DNA from 3 places in the Bacillus sp. WC2507 genome. Region 1 is predicted to be linked to each of the others. Evidence: riboswitches for the same ligand, from Rfam matches in the RefSeq annotation. Region 1 holds a riboswitch; each other region holds the start of a gene.

What was found. A riboswitch is a leader RNA that binds a small molecule or an ion and turns the genes downstream of it on or off. The one in region 1 is predicted to bind magnesium.
Region 2: another riboswitch for magnesium. It lies ahead of mgtA (magnesium-translocating P-type ATPase); the one in region 1 lies ahead of ACUN28_RS29165 (FtsW/RodA/SpoVE family cell cycle protein).
Region 3: another riboswitch for magnesium. It lies ahead of ACUN28_RS21475 (P-type ATPase); the one in region 1 lies ahead of ACUN28_RS29165 (FtsW/RodA/SpoVE family cell cycle protein).

The regions. Positions count from the first base shown of each region.
Region 1 is NZ_JBQXPN010000003.1:255,732-264,182, reverse strand. It holds M-box (ykoK) riboswitch at 496-672, shown strand; gene ACUN28_RS29165 (FtsW/RodA/SpoVE family cell cycle protein) at 859-1,980, shown strand; gene ACUN28_RS29160 (MarR family winged helix-turn-helix transcriptional regulator) at 2,558-3,010, opposite strand; gene ACUN28_RS29155 (polysaccharide deacetylase family protein) at 3,248-4,015, shown strand; gene ACUN28_RS29150 (aromatic ring-hydroxylating oxygenase subunit alpha) at 4,233-5,180, shown strand; gene ACUN28_RS29145 (Ger(x)C family spore germination protein) at 5,610-6,770, opposite strand; gene ACUN28_RS29140 (hypothetical protein) at 6,837-6,998, opposite strand; gene ACUN28_RS29135 (hypothetical protein) at 7,227-7,352, opposite strand; gene ACUN28_RS29130 (alpha/beta hydrolase) at 7,761-8,451, opposite strand, start outside.
Region 2 is NZ_JBQXPN010000001.1:1,559,407-1,567,857, reverse strand. It holds gene proI (pyrroline-5-carboxylate reductase ProI) at 1-211, shown strand, start outside; gene sdaAA (L-serine ammonia-lyase, iron-sulfur-dependent, subunit alpha) at 265-1,143, opposite strand; gene sdaAB (L-serine ammonia-lyase, iron-sulfur-dependent subunit beta) at 1,162-1,821, opposite strand; gene ACUN28_RS08430 (hypothetical protein) at 1,867-2,004, opposite strand; gene rnz (ribonuclease Z) at 2,567-3,490, opposite strand; gene ACUN28_RS08420 (DUF3932 family protein) at 3,680-3,931, shown strand; M-box (ykoK) riboswitch at 4,099-4,266, shown strand; gene mgtA (magnesium-translocating P-type ATPase) at 4,601-7,306, shown strand; gene ACUN28_RS08410 (MgtC/SapB family protein) at 7,418-8,119, shown strand; gene ACUN28_RS08405 (DNA polymerase IV) at 8,161-8,451, opposite strand, start outside.
Region 3 is NZ_JBQXPN010000001.1:4,082,463-4,090,913, reverse strand. It holds gene ACUN28_RS21515 (YpbS family protein) at 1-91, shown strand, start outside; gene ACUN28_RS21510 (sulfurtransferase) at 94-927, shown strand; RNA gene ssrS (6S RNA) at 1,044-1,226, shown strand; RNA gene ssrS (6S RNA) at 1,248-1,431, shown strand; gene ACUN28_RS21495 (hypothetical protein) at 1,486-1,935, opposite strand; gene ACUN28_RS21490 (hypothetical protein) at 2,019-2,330, shown strand; partial or broken gene ACUN28_RS21485 (glutathionylspermidine synthase family protein) at 2,334-3,568, shown strand; gene ACUN28_RS21480 (DUF350 domain-containing protein) at 3,565-3,951, shown strand; M-box (ykoK) riboswitch at 4,046-4,211, shown strand; gene ACUN28_RS21475 (P-type ATPase) at 4,555-5,280, shown strand; gene ACUN28_RS21470 (5'-3' exonuclease) at 5,411-6,277, shown strand; gene ACUN28_RS21465 (FbpB family small basic protein) at 6,627-6,767, shown strand; gene ACUN28_RS21460 (DUF7507 domain-containing protein) at 6,834-8,451, opposite strand, start outside.

The DNA of each region.
Region 1 (8,451 bases):
AATTTAAACCAGAATTTAATATTTGTCAACTGACTTTAAATTCCATTCATAAAAAAATCTTTTATAGAAAATGAAATTATATTTTACTACAAATTTAAAACTCCACTTAAAAAACATAGAATTCAAATAGATTTTATTTGAAGAAACGTTATAAAATATATGAAACTTATTGTTTATAATTAATTTTCACCTTTATAACAGAAAATGAATGATTAGTTATTCTTTACTTCAAAAGAACATTTTTCCAAAAATCTTCTTTTATGATTAAAATCTTCTTTACTGTTTATCAAATTTATATGATTAAACTACTTAATCAAACGATACACTACAAGTGGAATATATGTATTTATACGCAATGATTACATACATTTTCTCACATCATTTCTCAAAGCGCTATAAAGCAATAAAACATATAAAATTAGCAATACGGTTACTTGACAAGCAAAAAAAATATATTTATGCTTGCAACACGAAACAAATACATAAAATTTATATTGCTAAACCTGTTAGGTGAGGCTCCTATACAAACACAGGCTATTGCCCAAAAATGTCGAAAGACGCCAATGGGTAGAACAGGAATTGTCGGATTAAGGCTCTTCTTAAGATAGCTAAGTAATGAATTTTCATTACTTTACGTTGTATAGTGCCAAAGCTCTACTAGGGGGAGAAAAGCCTTATTTAGTCATGCCATTTTAAATCCCTCTAGTTACATACTAGGGGGATTTTTGCGTAAAAAAACAGGGAGTAAGCAATAGAATCATCCTAAACAAAAGTCATATTTAGTAATTGACGAGAACAAGATTCTATTCATTAGCAAATGTAATATTATGTTTTGTTTTAAATCAGGAGGATATTAAAATGAAAAAAATATTAAAACTCGATTATTTATTGCTCCTTCCTCTATTCATAACATGTACTTTAGGGATTATCATGATGTATAGTGCGAGCTCCATTGTCGCTGTCCAGCATTACGGTTATAACAGTAGACACTTTGTTGATTCTCAATTAACAAAGCTACTTTTAGGAACAATAGGATTAATAGTTTGTGCTATACTCCCATATGAAATATGGAAAAAACGAATAGTTTCAATCTGTATTATGGTTGGGGGAATTTTTTTATTAATTATGGTTTTATGGAAAGGAAAAATAGTAAATAATGCTCAATCATGGATCTTTGGAATACAGCCAGCTGAATTTCTTAAATTAGGAACAATACTTGTAACAGCTCGTTTTTTTGCATTACGACAAGAACAAGCTAAAAATAATTGGAGTGCTATCGGAAAACTTTTATTTTTTTTAGCTACAATTTTTTTTCTTATCTTTAAACAACCAAATTTAGGATCTGCACTTTTAATATTAGGTATAGGTTTTAGCATATTTCTTTGTTCAGGAATAAATATAAATCTACTAATCAAAAGAACTACCATCGGTTCTATTTTATGGTTACCTATTTTATATTATTTGATTCAATATAGTTTATCAGAAGTTCAAAAGACACGTATTACTACGATTTTCAATCCCTTTGTTGATGCACAAGGAAATGGATACCAGCTTGTAAATTCTTTTATTGCCATTGGCTCTGGAGGAATCACTGGTCGTGGGTTTGGAAATAGTATACAAAAAACAGGTTATCTGCCAGAACCACACACTGATTTTATAATGGCAATAGTTTCTGAAGAACTAGGATTTATTGGTGTATTTATTATCTTAACTGGAGTTTTGACTATAGTACTTCGCTCCTTAAAAATTGGACAATTATGTGTAGATCCATTCGGCAGTTTTATAGCAATTGGTATAGGATGTATGATCGGTATGCAATCAGTTGTAAATTTAGGTGGTATTACAGGACTATTTCCTCTTACAGGTACCCCATTTCCATTTGTAAGTTTTGGTGGAAGTTCTTTAATGGTCAATTTAATAGCAATAGGAATATTGCTTAATGTCTCAATTTTCAATAAAATAAGATATTCTCCTTTTTGATATATTTAATATATGAAGTAAGCGAACAATTTTAAGTTAATCTTCCCTTTTTATTTGGCTAAGTATTCTAAAGCATGAGGAGGCATATGCGGTTGTATTTCTTCATCAAATCAAATTAGCATTTCAGTTATTCCGTGAAAGGGTGCTTTAAAGAAATAATTAAAGCCTAATTTCTCACTTATACACCGAGAAATTAGGCTTTTTATATTTACATTTCCTTAACTATTTAAATCCGTATTTTTTCTGACGCTCCACTTTAAGTAAGTGCAACTGAAGTCTTACCATACACCCCATCACTATTAAATCAAGAAACACATTCTTCCCCACGGCATATAAAAAAATAAGATTTCTTTTTAGAGAGTTCTTTAAAATCTTAGCCTTATAACAATGGATTGCCCCCAGCATTTCGGAAAAATACGATAAGAAAATTCATTTTAGAAAAAAGCCGCATATTATCTCGCTAAAAGTATACGCTTTTTTAAAATTTCAAGAACTTGTCACTCCCACGGCTAAAGCCGCAAATCCTACACCTTACGGTGTAACGGATGGGATTCTTGAATGACTGATCGTTCGCAGTTCACTTCTGTTGTAAAGAATTTAATATGTTTTTATGAATATGCAATAATGTTTGAATTTCTGTTTCCTCTAGTTGTTCTAATGCTAATGACATTGCTTTATAGGAAGTAGAATTTTCAATAGATTTTTGTGATATTTCTTGCCCCTTCATTGTTACTTTCAATTTTATCTCCCTACGATCTTCAGATGAGGGATTTCGCTCGAGTAATCCTAGATCGACTAATACATCCACATTTACACTCACTGTACTCTTAGGAACTGAAAGCCGTTCAGAAATACTTTTAAGGGTGATATTAGGGATTCCATAAATTGTGTTTAAGATTCCCATTTGTTGTACTGTTAATCCTAAACTAGAGGCATTTCGATTTGTAAATTTTATAATTTCTTTATTTATTGCTACAAATGACTGTACAACTTCTGCCTCTATTTTAAGACTTTGATTTTTTTGTATCATTGTAGTAACTCCTCTATCTCTATATAGTTCATCATGGAACTGTTCATAAATGAACCATTTTATCATGGACTACTTTCAGAGAAAAGTCAATTAACCCAATTCAACATAAAGCTACTTAATTCTAAAAGGGATCTCATCACATGTCCATTAGGCTACCATTTAAAAATTTTTTATTAAATAATTTAGTAATAACTCCATAAACTAAACTTACTTGTATCTCATAGGAGTGTATTAGTTGTGAAAAAAAATTCGATATTCCTCATTTTTTTTATAATTTCTCTTTGTTCAAAACCAATATCCATATATGCTTTTACAGATAGTCGTAAGGAATATGAAAAAACAGGGAAGGTAATTTGGGAGGTAAATACAAAGGAGAAAATCGTTGCACTAACATTTGATGACGGTCCTCATCCTATTTTCACCCCTCAAATACTTGATATATTAGCTAAATACAATGCAAAAGCAACCTTTTTCGTAGCAGGTAATAAAGTTAAAAGGTTTCCCGCTATTTTAATAAGGGAGGTAAAAGAAGGACACGAAATTGCTAATCATACTTATAATCACATTTATAATAAAAACATTACTGCAACTAAATTAACATCAGAATTAAATCAAACGGATGAAGTTATCAAGAAAATTACTGGTTATAAACCAACTCTGTATCGTCCAGTTGGAGGGCTACATAATGATTTAATTATTAATACAGCCATACAAAACGGAAAACTTGTGATCTTATGGTCGTGGCATCAGGATCCCCAAGATTGGAGGAGTCCAGCAGCTAGCAAAATTTCAAAGTATATCATAAAAGGTGTACAGCCTGGAAATATCATTCTACTTCATGATTGGAATGGTAGCGAATTTTCTGAGACATCTCAGACAGTTGAAGCATTAGAAAGCATCCTGATCCACCTTAAAAACAATGGTTATACATGTGTCACCGTATCTGAAATGCTATATCGTTCCATAAAAATAATTCCCTCTCTTTTTGATCCTATTTATCCGTGAATCTGGGTTTATTTACTTTCTCCTTTTTAAAATCTATTGTACTATAGTCATCTTTGTTACATTTAGAGAGATTATACACGTTTTCATAATGATTAGATCAAACTGTAAATTTATTAGTTTTAAACGAACATTTAAAATATTTTATAGCATAAAATAGACAATATGTAGTAGACATCATTAAAATCTACTACGTGAATAAAAAAGAAGGAGAAAATAAATGACTCTAAATATAAATAGAGTATTCCCACGTAATTGGTATGCTGTGAGTTATTCAAAAGATATAAAAAAGATGCCAGTAAAAAAAAGAGTTGCTGGCAAAGATTTTGTATTATATCGGGATGAAAAAGGAGAAGTTCAGGCTTTATCACCTTACTGCCCCCATCGTGGCGCTGACTTGTCACTAGGACAAGTAGTAAATGGCAAACTAGTCTGTCCCTACCATGGTTGGGAGTTCAATAGTTGTGGTACTTGTGTAAGAATTCCATCCCAACCCAATAAACCTATCCCGAAATTTGCTCATACCTTCTCATACCCTGTAAAAGAAAAGATTGGATTGATTTGGATATACCCTGATAGTGAGGAAGCTCCACCTGAATGGCAAACTTTTCATGTAATGGAGAACACTCCTTTTAAACTCTCTTCCTTCCACGCCACATGGAATGCACACCTTACTCGATCAATCGAATCTGTGCTGGATATTGCTCACCTTGCTTATGTACATAAAAAAACGATTGGTAGAAAAACAAAAGCTGAATCAACCAATTATAAGCTTGAGGGCACACTGGATCAGTTTATATTCTCAAATGGTGATGCTTACCTTGAATACAAATTCCCACATCAATGGATGCTTCACAGTGGAAAGCAGGAGAATGAGTCATTTATTCAGTACATTACGTTTACACCAATTGATGAAGAAGAGACATTAATTATGGGATATACCGGAAGGACATTTTTAAAGCACTTCCCTTTTCTAGATCAAATCTTAGCTAAATTTAGTTTAAAAGTACTAAAAGAGGATCAAATTATTGTAGAAAATCAACATCCTAGGCCTATACCAGAAGCTTTAAAAATGGAAGCCCATGTTCATGCAGATATGGCTCAAGTTCAATTTAGAAAACGTTGGTTTCAGTTTTTACAAAATGAGTCTTGTTTTTCACTTGATTAAAGTTACGTAACCCAGTAGTGAATATAGGTGTAGCGAAGTTTATAGATATGGATACTGCCCCATACCTATCAATCTATTGTATTGGTGTCACCCCACAACGATAAAAATACACTTAGTTTCCAGAAAATTAACCTAATTCTTATATAGCATGTACTGATTATTAAAGAAAAAATGCAATCGGGTCTATCGCTACATCAATAAAGATAATTCAAAATACCTTTCATTAATAACTAATGAAAGGTATTTTGAGTTAATCATTATAGCTCATCTTCTTCAAATTTTTCACTTTTATACTTGCTATATCCATATGTACATAAGCCAAAACAAACTCCACCTATACTATTTATAGTACGATAGTTGATTAATAATTACATCTAGAGGAACATCCCTGATTATAACAGTGAGCTTTGGCTAGCTATTCAAGTCACCTTATTTTACTCTCTTCGGTAAAGCTGAGCCTGAATGTTCAATTACTGGATGAACATGAACATTAATTTCAGCATTACTAAAATAATTTTCACCTTGATCCCAATTCTTACTTATTTTCTTCCATTCTTTATAATTATTCCGCTTATATACTTCTCCTAACGCTAATACATCAACCTTATATTTTTTTTGAACAAGCTTTATTGATTTTTGAATCTTTTGCTCCATCTCTTTTGAAATATCCTTCGTTAAGCGTTTTTCATTCATAAATTTTTTATGATCACTAAAATGCAACTCCGCCAAAGTACCTTCGAGAAATAGATGAATATCAAACTTCGGTTTTTTAGTATTTTCAGTAAATACCTTTATTTTTCGGTGTAGCTTATGAATTTCATATGTAATAAGCTGATTCTTTTTACGTATGGTAAAATAACCTCCTAATTTTTCACCAATTACAAAGTTCATTCCCACTGTCTGTTCTCCGTTTAACATTCCAACACACTTGTTATCCTTCCCACGAAACAACGCAGCCCCATTCATTTCTATCCCTTGTTTTGTTGGCCTTAAGACAGGCAGTACAAAACTTCGTTTTGAAATTATCTTTTCTTGCACGTCACCAATTCTTGCTGCCTCAACCATTTGAGCATTTTTCGGAAGGTGTTCAGCTAGCATATCAATATACTGTGCCGGTAAATTTTCTGGTTTTGCACTTTGCTTCAAGATAGCTTCTGCATTTTTTTCAGAAACAAATAGACGGATGTTTCTTCTCATTTCATGATCACGAATATACACATCTAGCGCATTTTGTAAAACATTAGGATTCGCGAGTAATTTTTCAGAAAAAATGATTACTTGTATATGCGGAAAAAATAATTCACGACTAATTTTTTTAGTGATAGTTCGTATTTGTTCAAATACACTATCTGCTTTTGCACTCACATTAATATAATTATTTCCTGCCCCTTTTCCACCTTGCTGCGTTAACTTACTGGGAAGTACCATCTGATATGTCCCTTTCATAATTGGATTTGATTTCTTTTCCTTAACAATATCGTAAGCCGCGCCTACTACAAATCCTCTTTCTTCTATCTCTGCTAACTCAGAGCAACCGCTGATAGCCCCAACTATAAGCGCAATTGTTATAATTTTAAGAAGACATTTCATTTCCACCATTCCTTTATTTTAGCTTATATACAATCAAAACTAGTAAAGGCGTTAACACAACAAAGTTCATATCAATGCAATCAAAATAATCCCACCGTCTGAAAATAAAACTTGTATTGCATTATCTCGAGACATAGACAATGCACCTATATCAATATTAGTTGAAGATGCCACAAAACCAAGTCGCCAATGTCTAAGTTTTTCATCTTTATGCTCAAATGATTTCAATTATTTTTGCTTCTCTAGATTTATTATAAAATCTTTCATTCACAATTAATCTGATTCATCTGTCAATATCGTTTTTGATAGACGAATAAATTTTTCTTTTCAATCTTAAAAAATGCAGGAGTAATAGGAGTTGTATAAGGAACACCAACGCTTTTAAATTTATTATTTGAGTCGTAAGTGTAATAAGATTTAAAATGATTCCATACAGTCTAAAACTAATCGAAATAACTAAAACAATAATACTAAGAGCGAATCTACAATCCCTATATTCACCGCCACTTCTCTAATTACAAGTCCAACTGTTTGTCCCATCGATTTCAGAGGTCTAATTCCAACTTTAACAATTCCACTCACTTAACATTCCTTTTAATAGGTTGTAGTTAGGTTCTGTTAGTAGAATGAAATATATACTAGAAAAGAGCTATCCCTCTTTAAGGATAGCTCTAACAGATGAATTATTTAACTCGTTTGGCTAGTCGAACACAGACATAAATACTAATCGATTAAATAACGGCGTTTATGAGATATGTTTGAAATTAACAAAAACATAATATAACCAATAAGTCTTTCGCTCCAAATTTACTTCTTCATTGAAAAAAACAACATTTTCAGCTAGATTTAGTAAGGTATTTTAGGATGAAAAATTATAAATCCATTGTGCAATTAATTGTAATTCATCAAATACAGAAATAGACATACAAATCCACTTTATTTTTTTAAGAAAGGCTTAACTTATTTATTTGTTAACCAACGTTAGAAATATTATTTGTATGTATTTAAAAACTCAAGAGCTTTGTTAAAAGCTTCTTGACCTGCAGGTGTATTCATTTTAAATTGAAATTCATGCGCTAAATCTCCAGAAATATTTTTATCAAAAAAGAGTTTTTCTACAGGTACCCCCTTACTTTCTAATGCCGAAGCCATTGCTTTGCCTTGTTCTTCAAATGATGCTTTATTTCCATCTGTAATAAACGTTGGTGGATAATCTTTTGTTATATGTTTAAAGATTGAAGCAATTTCTATTTCAGGTAAGCTTTCAAAATCCTTTTTCCAAAAATAAGCCCAGCCAGTGGTACGCATAAAGTCTTGCACTTCTTTAGTTGTTTCCATTTTAGCTAATGCAGGCATATCATACGGACCACAAAATAGTAATATACCTTTAATTGTTGAAGGTTCAACAATAGGATCAATTTTAGTTAAATTTGCATACCTAGGAGAGGTTTGAATATTAACGAATTGTCCAGATATTTGTGCTCCAGCAGAATCTCCTGCAAAATATACGCGATCTAATTTCAAATGATATTTTTTCGTATTTTCTTTTATATATTCGTAAGCTTCACCAAGTTGAAGTACTGGTGTAGGATACTTCCTTTTAGGAGCCAGAGCATAATTTATATTGATTACTGTATACCCCTTAGCCGCTAATTCTACTGCATAACCAGTAATGTCGGAT
Region 2 (8,451 bases), on a different contig from region 1:
GATTGGTGCTGCTGAAATGCTAAAAGCAAGTGAAAAACACCCTTCTATTCTGCGAAAGGAAATTACTTCTCCTGGCGGGACGACCGAGGCAGGTATTGAAGTATTACAGGAGCATAATTTTCAACAAGCGTTAATTTCCTGTATTACACAAGCAACGAAACGATCACACGATCTTGGAAAAACATTAGAAAAAATAGCAAAAGAAAAATAAAAAAAATGGAGCTCAATCTTACTTGAGCTCCATTTTTTATAAACATATATTTTTTATTTATTATTCTTCCCAAAAATCTCTTCTTGCAGACGGCGACCAGTCGGTGTTGCTGCAAGTCCGCCTTCAGCTGTTTCACGAAGTGCTACTGGCATCGTTTGTCCGATTCTAAACATTGCCTCAATTACTTCATCACATGGAATTGTACTCGTTACACCAGCTAATGCTAAATCAGCTGAAATCATCGCATTTGCAGCTCCTGCTGCATTACGTTTTACACACGGTACTTCTACAAGTCCTGCAACAGGATCACATACTAAACCAAGCATGTTCTTTAATGAAATCGCCATCGCTGTAGCCGCTTGATCTTGTGTTCCACCAGCCATTTCAACTGCAGCTGCTGCTGCCATTCCACTTGCTGAACCTACTTCAGCTTGGCAACCTCCTGCCGCGCCGGAAATACAAGCATTATTCGCAACAACCATACCGAAAGCTCCTGCTGTAAATAAAAATTCAATCATTTCTTCGCGTGTCGGCTGTAATTTTTCTTGCAGTGCAAAAAGTACACCTGGCACTGTTCCAGCAGACCCTGCTGTTGGTGTTGCACAAATGATTCCCATCGCTGCGTTTACTTCATTTGTTGCAACTGCTTTACTCACTGCGTCCAAAATCGTATCTCCAGATAAGCCTTTTCCGCTCTTCATATACGCCTGAACTTTTACAGCATCTCCGCCAGTTAAACCAGTTGGTGATTTCACTCCGCGAATACCACGTTCTACTGCTTGCTCCATCACGACTAAGTTCTTTTCCATACCAGCAATTACTTCTTCACGTGAAATACTTCTAGTTTTCATTTCACATTGAATCATAATTTCTGCGATTTTTACATTTTGTTCTTTAGCTTGCGCCACTAGTTCCGCTGCGTTCCGAAACATGGTGTGTCCCCCCTGCAATTATTCCATAATAGTTACTTGACAAATATTTTCTTGCGCGTTTATTTCTTCAATTACTTCATCTGCTAATAATTCATCTGTTTCGATAACCATAAGCGCTCTTCTTCCTTTTTCTTTACGAGAAACACTCATTGTACTAATGTTAATTTCATGTTTCGCAAGGATTGAAGCTACTGCTGCAATAGCACCGAAGCGATCGTTATTTACAATAAGTAGTGCTGGACTCGTGCCTGTTAATTGAAGATCGAATCCATTTAATTCTACAACTTCAATTTTACCGCCACCAATTGAGCAAGCAACAACTTCAATTTCTTCTTCACCTTTATACAAACGAATTCTCGCTGTATTTGGATGAGGTGCATTTGCATCTTCTTCAATGAATTCTACTTCGATTTTGCGCTCTTTTGCTATGTCTAGCGCCTCTGGAATACGTAAGTCATCTGTTTCAAACCCTAATATTCCACCGATCAATGCTACATCCGTACCATGCCCTCGATACGTCTTTGCAAATGATCCATATAATGAAATGCTTACTCTTTCTGGTTCATGACGAAACAGCTGGCGAGCAACTTGCCCCATTCTTGCTGCGCCTGCTGTATGTGAACTTGATGGACCAATCATAACTGGGCCAATAATATCAAATACTGAGCGATACTTCATCATAACTCCCCCTAAACCTCTATGAAAAAATTTTTTACTATTCTATTAAGCTACCGAATCGGTTACTTTTCCAGTTGTACGACGTATTTGTTCTGCTATACAAATTGGATCGCTTTTGAATAACAGTGAAACAATATATCCTGAAATAATACCAGTTATCATAATAAATACGAAACTTAGCATTACCTTCATTTACTAATAATATAAGATACTCCACAATAAAGTCTTGTAGCAATCCAAAGTTTAACACAGAACCCCTTACAAGGATAGCATAAACAAGTGAAACTCCCATTGCTTTCATACCTTTTGGTGCTTTAAAGCTAAAAGGTGAAAAAAGACTTAGTACAAATAATAGTAATATCCTTCGTATTTATAATTTTCATATTCCTCTCTCACGATTTAGTCAACTTCACTTGTTACGACAAATGGCTAAAACGCATGCGGCCTACAATAAATTATATTCTGCCTTCATTATAGCTTGTTTTTAATAAAACGCTTACTTTTAATGAATTTTAAAAGTTCTGAATAACAATCCATTTTTGCTATTTGTACCACTCGTATGTCATCTGACTTATATAACAGTTTTTCTAAATAATCAGTACTATGTATTTTTATCCTATATCTTCACATCATTAAAACTTTCTGTTTCATCCAATTTAAACATAAAATGATAACAGTTTTATTTTAAATTTTTTTAGAAATAAAAAAAATGGCAACCTTTCGTCACCATTTTTTCACAACATTATTATCTTTCCACTGGAAATGATTTTAAATCCGTAGCTATTTCTGTATTAGAAAATAGCTCTCTTGCCTCTTTCCATAATTCCTTATATGTATCCCCTTGATAACGAGAACTAATATGAGTCAATATTAATCGTTTTGCATTTGCCTGAAGTGCAATACTCGCAGCTTGCTTAGATGTGGAATGAAAATAATCATACGCTTGTTGTTCATCTTCTGCCGCAAAAGTTGCTTCATGAACAAGTACGTCAGCGTCTTGTGCTAGCTCTCTACTCGCTTCACAATATCTTGTATCACCTAAAATGGTAATAATTCTTCCTTTTTGAGGTGGACCGATAAAATCTTTTCCATTTAGTATCGTGCCATTTTCTAATTCAACTACTTCTCCATCTTTTAAACGTTTAAAAAGTGGACCGGGTTTCACACCCATCTCCAGTAATTTATCGACTAAAAGAGCACCTTGTATATCTTTCTCTATAATACGATACCCAAAACATTCAATACCATGTGATAATCTTTTCGTTTCCACACGAAATTCATTATCCTCAAACACAGTACCTTCTTCTGTTATCTCAACAATTTCAAGTGGGTATTTTACATGTGTCGTACTTACTGACAATGCCACTTCAATAAATTGTTTAATTCCTTTTGGTCCATACACTGTTAAAGGTGTAGTCCCTCCTTGAAACGAACGGCTTCCTAATAAACCAGGCAACCCAAAAATATGATCACCATGTAAATGCGTAATAAATATTTTTTCAATGCGGCGTGGGCGTACAGATGTATGTAATATTTGATGTTGCGTCGCCTCGCCACAATCAAATAACCAAGTCTGCCCTCGTTCTTCTAACAATTGCAAAGCAATTGCCGAAACATTCCTTCCTTTCGAAGGAACACCTGCACCAGTTCCTAAAAATACAAATTCCACTTTCTTTCCTCCAGCTCTTTATATAATCTACCTTTCATCTTACGGAATGTTATTTCAAATGGCAAATCGAATTTACATAACCAATCATCTAGACAACTATATAACACGAACATTATACTTAAAAAACTTAGTAATCGTTCGTATTTTATGTTAAAATGATTATACTACATTTTAAGGGAGCGTTTTATTATGAAAGAAGCATTTCGTTTACAAACTGATTTTTCATCTTCATTTGATCGCTGGGTAAGTTCTTTCGTGTCTGATCACCCAGCACAATTAGAATGGACGACTTTGAAAGAATTAATCCATGAATATACAACAACACATACAAATGATTCGTTACCAACATATATTTCTTCAGCTTTAACATATTACGCACAACGCGTTTCAACAACAAATAGTTCAGAAATTGTTATTTTTGAAAATACTACAATCTCATAATCTGTAATAAAAAGCACTGTAATCAGTGCTTTTTATTTATTTCTCCACCTTATTTCAAAAAACTCCTCTTATTTCCTACTATATAGCCAGCATAAATCTATTTGAGTTTTCAAAAAAATGTATTGACACTACAAAATTACAGTGCTAACATTCAACATGTAATTGAATATGGTCTCTGTTAGGTGAGGCTCCTGTATAGAGAAACGCTGCTGCCCAAAAATGTCGAGAGACGCCAATGGGTCAACAGGAAAGGTCGGAATGAAGGCCTTTCTTAACGTAGCTGGTTTCAGTACCTATGCTATACAGTGCTAAAACTCAACGAGGGAGAGGTGCATGTATTTTGTCATACACAAAAACTGTTTTTATCTATGTTTACTAACAGTCTTTGTTGTGGACTCTTTTAACTGCGAATTCAGACCTTTACTCGTTTTGAGTAAAGGTCTTTTTACGTATATATGCACCTTACTATGAAACAAACATAGCATATTCAGAAACTACTAAATTGTACGGAGGTGAGGAACAGTTGGCAATTGATGATTCGGCCCAGATACCCATAATATGTTTTACGTTAATATTTCATCATGTAGGTAGGAAAGAAGCTGTTCCTCCTAATTTTAAATAGTTGAGTAACAGATTGTTTCCTCCTTCATGAAAAAGGAGGAACTACCAATGTTAAATTTACAAAAACAAGAAACAAAGCATTCATACGATCAAAATCATATGAAAACAAATAACGGATTACTGGTGGAAGTCGCAATACAAGATGTAAACAATGCGTTACGACTTTTAGAAACAACACAAAATGGCCTCTCTAAAATAGAAGCGTCTCATAGATTTTCTTTATATGGCCCAAATGAAATAGCTCATAATAAAACATCGCCGTGGTACATTCAATTTCTACTGGCATTTAAAAATCCATTTATTTTTGTTTTATTAGCTCTCGGCGCACTCTCTTTTTTCACAGATGATATACAAGGAACCATTGTCGTATCTGTAATGGTAATGCTAAGTGCAACGATCCGCTTTTTACAAGAGTTTCGTTCTCAAAAAGCTGCGGATCAGTTAAAAGCTATGGTTCGAACAACGGCAAGCGTCTTTAGAATAGATGGATTTGTACACGAAACAAAAAACGTAATGAATTTAAAGCAAAATGATCCAACGGAAATTCCAATTGAAGAACTTGTACCTGGCGATATTATTTCACTTTCGGCCGGTGATATCGTTCCGGCTGATGTGCGTATTTTATCAGCTAAAGATTTATTTGTGAATCAGTCTTCTTTAACTGGGGAAGCACTTCCTGTGGAAAAGTACGAAAACTGCTACCATACAGAGAATAAACATATTTTACCGAAAAACATGAAAAAAAATTACAATCCACTCGATATGGAAAACCTTTGTTTTATGGGTACAAATATTGTAAGTGGTAGCGCAAAAGCTGTTGTCATCTCCACAAGTACCGATACGTATTTCGGCTCTTTAGCAAATAAGGTAATTGGCAAGCGCGTAGAAACAAGCTTTGATAAAGGTGTAAACAAAGTAAGCTGGCTCTTAATTACATTCATGCTTATTATGGCACCTATCGTTCTTCTCATTAACGGATTCACAAAAGGTGATTGGCAAGAGGCTTTCTTCTTCGCTATCGCTATTGCTGTTGGTCTTACACCTGAAATGTTACCAATGATTGTAACTGCTAATTTAGCTAAAGGTGCTGTTAACATGTCTAAACAGAAAGTAATAGTAAAACAACTGAATTCTATTCAAAACTTAGGTGCTATGAACATTCTTTGTACCGATAAAACGGGAACTTTAACAGAAGATGAAGTTGTACTTGTTCGGCACTTAGATCCTAACGGTAATACATGTGATCGTGTATTACACTATGCCTATTTAAATAGCTTCTATCAAACAGGATTGAAAAATTTAATAGATAAAGCTGTTATGAAACATACAGAAGAAAACCAGAAGCTTGATCCATCCATTTTTCAAAAACTAGATGAAATTCCATTTGATTTTGCTCGCCGGCGTATGTCTGTCATCGTGAAAGATAGCTCAGGGGAACATACAATGGTTTGTAAAGGTGCCGTAGAAGAAATTTTATCTATTTGTAACTACACTGAAGTTGATAGCAAAGTTGTTTTTCTTACCGATGATATGCGCTCAAATGTAAAACAACTAAGTGAGACGTTGAATAGTGAAGGTATGCGTGTTATTGCTGTAGCTTATAAAAAAGATAGACCATTACATGATAAAGAGTACGTGATAAAAGATGAGAATGATATGATTCTCGCTGGATATATTGGCTTTTTAGATCCACCAAAACCATCTGCAGCTACTGCCATTCAAGCATTACAGAAACATGGTGTACAAGTGAAAATTTTAACTGGCGATAACGAAATCGTGACAAGAAAAGTTTGCAAAGAAGTTGGATTAAACATCGGTGAGCCTGTCCTTGGTTACGAAATCGATGCTTTACCTGATAAAGCATTAGCAAAATTAGCCGAAGAAACAACTGTATTTGCTAAACTAAATCCAATGCAAAAATCACGCATTATACGAGTATTACAAGGGAATGGTCACACTGTAGGCTATATGGGAGATGGTATTAACGATGCTGTAGCGTTACGTGAAGCTGACGTTGGCATATCTGTTGATACTGCAACTGATATTGCAAAAGAGTCTTCCGATATTATTCTACTTGAAAAAAGTTTAACGATATTAGAAGCAGGTATTCTAGAAGGACGCACTATATTTGGTAATATTTTAAAATATATTAAAATGACAGCAAGTTCTAACTTTGGAAATGTATTTAGTGTGTTAGTAGCAAGTGCTTTCATCCCCTTCTTGCCGATGCTTGCCATTCACCTTTTAATTCAAAACTTGCTTTATGATATTTCACAACTATCTATTCCATGGGACAAAATGGATAAAGAGTTTTTAGAAAAACCAAGAAAATGGGATACTGCCAACTTACGGAACTTCATTATTTGCATCGGTCCAATCAGTTCCATATTTGATATCATCACATATGTAGTCATGTGGAACGTCTTCGGCGCAAATACAGCTAGCGAACAATCATTATTCCAATCTGGTTGGTTTGTTGTTGGATTACTAACACAAACTTTAATTGTTCACATGATAAGAACACAGAAGATTCCATTTATTCAAAGTACTGCATCAGCACCGGTTCTTTTATTAACCGCTTGTATTATGGCAATTGGAATTTATATTCCATTCTCACCACTCGGAGCAGCCGTTGGATTACAAGCATTACCACTTAGCTATTTCCCTTGGTTAGTAGGAATACTATTAGGCTATGCTTTCTTAACACAGTTCCTAAAAAAAGTTTATATTAAAAAGTTTCATAGCTGGTTATAAAGTGAAACTTTAACCAGCCTGCAAATAGCGGGATAAAAATGAGAATGAGCGGGTACTCCCCACTCATTCTCAAAAACATAACATGGACTTATATGTATGGAGGTGACCATGATGGTATGGTATGACATTGTATTAAGATTATTTATCGCAATTATTGTAGGTGCTTGCATCGGAATGGAACGGCAATGGAGACACAGGATGGCTGGCTTGCGGACAAATGCTCTCGTATCACTTGGTGCCTGTATATTTGTTTTATTATCCGTCATGCTGGATCATGATGCTAGCCCCTCACGTATTGCCGCTCAAGTCGTTAGTGGGATTGGTTTTTTAGGCGGCGGTGTTATTATCCGCGATGGTTTTAGTATTAGAGGGCTTAATACTGCGGCTACTCTATGGTGCGCAGCTGCTGTCGGTACTCTTACAGGCGCTGGTTTCCTCGTTGCAGCTATATTAGGTGCAACTGGCGTTTTACTAGCAAATATACTACTTCGCCCAATCGCTCTCTTTATGAATCAGAAATCAAAAGAAGAATCACCTGAACAAACGAACTACTTCCTTTCTCTTACTTGTTCAGAAGAACATGAAGCCCATATTCGTTTTTTACTTATGCATATGGTAAGTTCTGAAGGCATCGGTTTAAAAGAATTGTATAGTGAAGACGTAGATTCTAAGCAAAAAGTGTGTATACAAGCTACATTACATTGCAGTACAAATGCAGCAGTCTTAATTGAAAAAATAGTGAGTAGAATGCTATTAGAAGCTGGCGTTACTGCAGCAGGGTGGAAAACTTCATTAGATTTAGAAGCAATTTAAAAATAAAAGGTGTCATGATATTTATAGCTTCATGACACCTTCTACATAAACTTATTTTCTAATTTTTGCTGAAAAGACTTTTCCTGCTTACGCAATAATTGACTACCACGTTGTAAAAGTGGTATTCCATACTTATCGTTAATCTGATCAATGACAGCAAGTAGCGGCTCTTCTTTCGCATCTTCTTCAAATGAAAACAAATCTAATTGTTTCACTGATTCTGTCTTCCACTCTATTTCAGTAGCTGTAACACCTAGTAAACGAACGGAATCACCGTCCCAATGTTGCTTCCATAAACGAGATGCTGCCTGAAAAATATCTCGTTCTTCCCA
Region 3 (8,451 bases), on a different contig from region 1:
AAAAAATGGTGTTACACTACAGCGTAAATATGTTACAGAAGAAATGGTTATGGAGTATGTAAGTCGTTTGCAAGAGAAAGAAGGTCGTTAAAGATGATAGTTACAGTCGAATGGTTACGTGAGCATATAGAAGATGAGAACGTCCGTATAATCGATTGTCGTTTTGATTTAGCGAATCCTAATTGGGGTAGAGAAAAGTATGAGGAAGAACATATTCTCCATGCGTTATATTTTGATTTGAATGTAGATTTATCAAGTCCTGTAACAGAACATGGTGGTCGCCATCCATTGCCGAATATTGAGGAGTTTGCAGACAAGCTTTCGCAAGCTGGTATTGATGAACATACGACAGTAATTGCATATGACAGTCAAGCGGGTGCAAATGCTTCTCGTCTCTGGTGGTTATTAAACTATGTAGGACATGAGAAAGTATATATATTAGATGGCGGATTTCCAGCTTGGAAAGAGAATGGACTACCGGTAACAACGGAAATGCCTGTTGTTATACGAAAAACATTCAAAGCCAATATACAAGATCGTATGCTTGTAACGATGGAAACGGTCAGAGAGAATATTCATGCAGGTGCAGATGTGACGTTAATTGATTCTAGAGAGCCAAAACGTTATGCTGGTGTAGAGGAACTAGTTGATCCAAAAGCAGGGCATATTCCGACAGCAGTAAACTATTTTTGGAAGGATGGAATTGTCCAATCAGGACAATTTAAGAATGAAGCTGGGCAACAAGAACGATTCCAAAATCTTTCGAAAGATAAGGAAACAATTGTATATTGTGGTTCTGGCGTTACAGCATGTCCAAACATTCTTGCATTGAAATTAGCTGGATTCCAAAATGTTAAATTGTATGCAGGTAGCTGGAGTGATTGGATTTCTTATCCAGAAAATCAAATTGCAAAAGAAGAAGATTAATCACTTGCATGCAAAAATAATTTGTATTAAAATAAGGTCACAAGCAAGAAATTGCTCGAAAAACTTTGTATTTTACACATTGGAAACAATGTGATAATATAACGACAAGTAAATAATACATCCTGCGGTGTACGTAACTTATTTATGTCTAAAACCGATGTTAGTTATACGGAAGCTCAATATTTAGCGACCATCATCAAGCCTTCCTTGTGGAGGAAGATGTAAGGTAACTGTGAGGGCATCCACCTGCGAGTAGCGGGTTTTTGGACATTTACGAGGAGCGGCACGTGCGGGGGTCTTATTTCAACTAACATTATATAAAATTCCTACGGTGTACGTAGCTTATGCATGTCTTAAACCAATAAGTTTAATATGGAAGTTCAATATTTAAATGTAGCTAACATGCCATCTTTTTAAGAAGGAAGTTACAAACATTTGTGAGAGCATCCACCTGTGAGAGCAGGTTTATGGACATCTAGAGAGAACGGCATATGTGGGGCTAAATAAAAACCTTAGGTTTTATACGTAAGGTTTTTTTGTTGTATACATTTATCCATGTTATCTTGATTCACCTGTGAAGTTTCCATAATAAATATAGCACTTTCTGTCTTCATCAATCTCTCTTGAATCTAAAGTGAACTCCATATACATGCCGTCGCGCTGAATAAATATGATATCGGAATGAAGAGATGGTAAAATTTCTTCATAGTTCCATACATCTTTACTTTCAATCAAGTTTGAACTCGTATCCTTTAGCTCTCTAATTTCAAAACCGATGTGGAAGTAAGTAGGATCTGAAGGATCGTTAGAAAAAGTTTCTTGTTGAATATATATAACTGCTGTTCCGTCTGGATCTACTGAAGTTGCGGTAACAACATATGTATTTTTATCTTTTATAAAATATTCACAAGTCATGCGTGCGATGATTTCAGAATTAGAAATATTTGCGTAGTTCCATAAAGCAGGATACCCTTTTGTTTCATCATTAAGTCGATATTCTAAGCGCATTTTATCCCTCTTCTTCCTTTTTCTTCTACTTTATCATGCCATCTTATATAATAGGAATAGAATTTAAAAAGGGGAGTGCGAAGGTGACAAAAACGAAATGGCTAGTAGGCGGTGTCGTAACGTCTTTAATGACCGGCACCTTATTTGGCTGCGCACAAGATCTTCCCCCAAAACCGAATGATAATAGTTGTTCAGATTGGGATTGGGATGATGAACTTGGGGTATGGCAGTGTGATGATAGTAGTTCAGGTTATCGTGGGCATTACTTTTATGGTGGGAGTTACTATCAAAATAAATCCACTTTTAAAAATTCATCGGCGTTTAAATCGTATCAATCGTCTGCGGAATTTAAAGGTGGAATTGGAAGCGGTTCAAAGGGAGGATTTGGGGGCTAAAATATGTCGCAGTACATAAGGGATCGAAAAGAGTTTTATTCGAAATATCCGAATTTTTGGTCGGATCTATATGAATCTGAGTATAGTTTGTTTCATATTTTCTCTATAACAAATCAGACTATGAAACAATTACAATTAGCAACTGAACGAATGGGGAAAATATTTTTCAAGACTGCTAGACTTTTGCGTAATTTAAGTAACGAACAGCTTCTTGAACTTGGGTTTCCTCCTGCGAGCTTATAGTTCATTAGAATGAAAGGGTTATATCCTGAATCTGTTATTTCGCGGTTTGATTTCGTTTTAACAGGTGATAACCAAATTAAAATGCTCGAGTTTAATAGTGATACACCAACTTTTATTATGGAATGTTTTCAAATGAATGGAAAAGTTTGCGAGAAACTAGGCTATGATGATCCAAACTCGGATCAAGAGCGATTACTATCTTCTGGTATTACAAAAGCCATAATGGAAGCGACCAAGGGAATAGACAACCCAAATGTTGTTTTTACAGCACATCATGAACATATTGAGGATTGGAATACGACCATGTATTTGAGTCAGCTATGTCATGTTGAAAATAAAGTAGTGCCAATGTCAGAACTTAGAATTACAAAAGATGCTTTAGTGGATAGGAATGGAGTACAGATTGATGTTTTATATCGCCAAACATATCCGATAGAAGATTTAATTGAGGATCAAGATCCTGAAACAGGAGACTTGGTAGGTGTGGAACTGTTGCAACTTGTAAAAGCCGGAAAACTTTTTATAATAAATCCATTGTCAGCATTTTTACTTCAGCCAAAATCAATCCAGTGTCTTATTTGGGGGTTAGCAGAAGAAGAGGCCTTTTATACAAATGAGGAACAACAGTGGATTAAAGAATATATGTTACCTACATATCTAGAACCAGATTTATTTTTAGGAAAAGATTTTTTCGTTCAAAAACCTTCATTTGGGAGAGAAGGAGATACAATTACCGTTCGCGATAAGGACGAAAATATTATGCTTCAAAATGCACACCAAACGTATAAAGCGTCACTACCGATATTTCAAAAGTATACAGAACTTCCAGTCATATCTTTGGAAACAGAGAAAGGGATGGAGAAACTGTCGTATGTGTTTGGTTCGTTTTTAATTGCTGGAAAAGCGAGTAGTATCGGTATTCGCGCGGGGGAAAAATTACGGGGAATGAATCGTACTATTTACCGGTAGGTATAAAAAAGGAGGAAAGTATATGATTAATTTTTTATTATATTTAGCAGTAACATTGGGACTTTTATGTATTGGTCTTTTCCTGATGGAAGTGACAACGAAAGTAAAAGAATTTAAGTTAATGGCCCAAGGAAATAAGGCGGTAAGCTATGTGCTTGGAGGACGATTACTTGGATTAGCTATTGTTTTATATTCGACAGCAGCTAATTCCATTTCACTTCTTGATATGGTTTCGTGGGGAGCAGTTGGGATTTTGGCTCAAATTATCGTCTTTTATCTAGCTGAGTGGCTTACACCACGCTTTAATATAAATAAAAGTCTCGAAGAAGATAATCAAGCAGTCGGTCTTTTCCTTATGTTTTTATCGCTTTCCATTGGGATTGTAATTGCAGGTTGTATAACTTATTAAAAACTTTACGTTAGTTTGCCATACCTTTCGAAAAAATTGTAGGCTACTGTTGACATCTATTTTAAATAAGAGTAACATTTTCTATATAATAAAAATAAGTCTCTGTTAGGTGAGGCTCCTGTATAGAGAAATGCTACTGCCCAAAAATGTCGAGAGACGCCAATGGGTCAACAGGAATGATCGAATTAAGGTTTTTCTTAACGTAGCTGGTAATGTACCTATGCTATACAGTGCTAAAACTCGGCGAGGGAGAGGTCCGTAGATTTCTAATTGTATTAGGAATCGTTTATTTGTGTATGTCATGACCTTTACTCTTTTCGGAGTAAGGGTCTTTTTGTTACCAAGCTATGAGTAGTTTCATAGTATAAACTATAAAATTAAACGAGGAGGTGAGGAGCATGTCAAATTCTGACTCGGTTCCGTTACCCATATACTTCAAATCAAAAATATATGATGTAGGCAGGAAACGACTTGTTCCTCCCTCTATATTTATCGTAATGTAGCGTTTATATGCACGTTTAAGCGCTAGACACTTTCGCGGTAAAGTGGAAAAATTGAGAAACAAAGCGTTTCTTCCTATGTTGTACAGGAGGAGACGATAATATGTTATATGCAAACAAAACTGTGGGTAACACGTCATATAAATTAAGTAAAAAATCAATGAAAGAACAAACAATGCTTCAAAAAAATAAAGATTTATTAATTGAAATCGCAACGAGAGATGTAAAATCTGTATTTGCGTATTTTAAAACAACAAGAGACGGATTATCTATGAAAGAGGCACAAAAACGCATTCAAGTATACGGCCGAAATGAATTAACTTCAAAAAGAGCGCGTATTGCAGAAGTAATGATGAAGCTAAGTGGAATGATCCCAGGTTTTTCAAAACAACATGTGCGTGATAGATTACAATGTGAGAAAATTACTGTGTCTCGAGTAGCGTGTTCAAGTGTAACAGGTTTAAACGGTGAATTAAAAATGATGGATTTACCAGTACAAGAACTTGTTCCTGGTGATATGATTTTTCTTTCAGAAGGCGATACAGTACCAGCAGATGTACGTATCATTTACGCGAATGATTTATTAGTAAATGAATCTGTGCTAACAGGAAAAGATGTAAGTATTGAGAAATTTGAAAGTTGCTATCACCTTGAGCGTAAACGATTTATTCCTTTAAAACGAATGAAAGACTATAATCCACTTGAACTTGAAAATGTATGTTTCAAAGGGACGTATATTGTTGGCGGAAATGCAAAGGCTGTAGTTGTTTCGACTGGGAAAAATACGTATTCAGGAATTCTTCATACTTGTTGTAGTAGAACGTCCTAATGTGTAAATGATGCTAAATATACAAAAACAATGTATAATAGACAAAGTTGAAAAAACGTAGAATGGTAATCTATTTATATAACCTTACGTGATGACGTGGGGTTATTATTTTTTGGGTAGGAGAGGAATTATGAAAAAAGTATTATTAGTTGATGGTATGGCACTATTATTTCGTGCTTTTTACGCAACAAGTGTCTACGGACAATTTATGAAACGACAAGATGGTACCCCTACAAACGGGATTCATGGTTATATGAAACATTTATTAACAGCTATGCAAGCAATTGAACCAACACACATCGTAACATGCTGGGATATGGGAAGTACGACATTTAGAACAGAATCGTTCTCAAATTATAAAGCGAATCGTGCAGCGCCGCCTGAAGAATTAATTCCGCAATTTGATTTAGTACAAGAAATGACTGCGAAATTGTCCATTCCAGTTATCGGTATGAAAGGGTATGAAGCGGATGATTGTATCGGTACGCTTGCAAAACAATACTGCAATGAAGCGGAAGTTTATATTTTAACAGGTGACACGGATTTACTTCAGCTTGTTGATAAGAACGTTACAGTTATGCTCTTGCGCAAAGGAATTGGAAATTACGAATATTACACACCAGAAAAAATTATGGAAGAAAAAGGCGTAGAGCCGTGGCAAATCGTGCATGCGAAAGCGTTCATGGGAGATACGAGTGATAACTATCCAGGGGTAAAAGGTATTGGTGAAAAGACAGCGTATAAGCTTATTCAAGAGCATGGAACAGTATCAGCTGTACTAGAAAATGTATCATCATTAACGAAAGCGCAGCGTACAAAGATTGAAAGTGATTTAGAGAACTTAGATATTTCATTACAATTGGCACAAATTCACTGTGAAGTTCCAATTTCATGCTCACTAGAAGAAGGATTGCACACAATGGATGAAGAAAAACTTAGATTCGTTTGTGAAGAAATGAATTGGGGAAGACCTGAAATATTAATCAATATGCTATAAATAGTTTTGTAAGAGGGATGTTGCATAAGTCGAACTTTGACTTGGTGACACCTTCTTTTTGTTTTGGAAAACAGTTTCTTAGTAAGTGGGAATATGTGTAATGAAACTTTAAATATTTCGAAAAGATAAATCGATATAAGATGATGGAAATGGTAATTTGTATAATTAAATGAAGCAATTTCAAAATGGTTTTAGGAGAATCTCTTTTTGTGTGTTCACAAAGTTGTCAGAAAATAAACAGAATTTTCATATGAAGTTCAAATGGAATTCACAACAATCAATTATTATAAGGGCACACAGATAATTCCTTATCTTTTATATAAACCATCCCCCAAGGAGGACAATGAAAATGAGAAAAAAAGTGAGAAAATCTTTTAAACAATTATTAATTGAAAATAAACAATCACTATTAAATAATAAAGAAAATATGAAAGAAATTGAAGAGAGAATTGAGAAACGACATGTAGCATACAGTGCTGCTAGCAATTGATAATTTTGCTTATGAAAAAAGCTTGTAGTTTGGATACTATCCAAACTACAAGCTTTTTCTTTTTTATTACCTCCACCAAATCCAAGCCCAAAAGTAATTTCGTATATTTCGAGGAGTAACGCGTATAAAACGTTCCCCGTCAAAGAAGCAATTTAAATTTGGAAGTGTTTCATCTGGATTGTCTGAAATAAAGGCGACAATGTTTTCGTTGCTTGTAACGGTTACTGTAATTGGTGGATCGGTAGGCGAGACTTGAAGTTGTAACGAAATATTGGCCGTATTTTTAAATTCATTATTAACAGGTGGACTTATCACTTGCACTGTGAATAACACGCTGATTGTTTCGTTTGGTTCCAAAGTAGTAGCGACTAGGAAACCGATATTTGGATTCGCTAGTGGAGAACGTTCACCGTTAATAAAGACAGTACCGTTCATAAATTGTAAACCTGCTGGAATGGTATCTTGTAAAGAAACGTTTGAAAGTGAAATATCAGAAGTATTCGTAATACGCACCGTATAATCAAAATATTGGTTTAAATAAGCTGAGCTGACGGAAGCGTTTTTTACTACTGTTGCAGTTATAAATTGAACTGGTATGCGTACAATGTTTGAATTAACAATGAAAGTAATAATCGGTTCTTGTGGTGTCAATTGGAAAGCTGCTGTAACTGTTGCGGAATTGACAATTGTATTGTTTGAAGGAATAGAAGTGACTAGAACTTCAAATGTTATCGTTGCTACTCCATCTGCAGGTAAAGCGCCGATATTCATACCAGTGTCTGGACGAACATTTGGAACAGGAGTACCGTTAATTGTTACGCTGTTTTCTATAAATGTTGTACCAGCTGGAATGATATCTAGGACAGAAGTACTGATTGTAGGAATTGGTGAATGATTTATTACTTCCAATGTGAAAGTTATGGTCTCTCCTGTTGTTACGATAGATTTATCAGCTGTCTTTTCAATGCGAACCATCGGATCAACTACTGTTGTTGTAACGGTATTTGTTTGCTTTGTAATTGCAATAGGCGGTTCATTCGGATCAATGGTAACAGTGTAGGAAACAGAAGCATCGTTATTGATTGCAGATTGAAGAGTTGAAGGAGATATTGTTACTTGGAAAGTAATAATATCAGATTCATTAGGAGCAAGGTTTCCTAACGTAATACCATTTTCAGGATTTGCGTTAGGCTGATTAATTCCGTTAATCGTAACGCTGCCCGTAACGAAGGTTGTATCTACTGGTACAGTGTCTATGGCAAGAAGATCTTCAATCGTTACATTACCGCTATTCGTAATTGTAATTGTATACGTTAAAGTTTGACTAGGTAATGCATTCGTGGTATTAACAGACTTGGTGGCAACGACATTATCATTTTGGACAGTTGTTGTGACAGTATTTGTTGTAGTCGTATTTGTAACAGGTAAGTTATTTGGGTTGACTATATAGTTAAAAGTAGTAATTGCTTCGTTGTTGAGTTCATTTGGTGTTGGAATAGAAGTTACAGTTACTTGGAAGGAAGTGATAGCATTTCCACCTACTATTATAGTGCCAATTGGTATGCCACTTACTGGATTCACTCCCGGAAGAGTTTCTCCGTTTACAATGACGCTATTTTCTATAAACGTAGTACCTTGAGGAATAATATCTTGAATGATTACATCATTTGCTGCAACATTACCA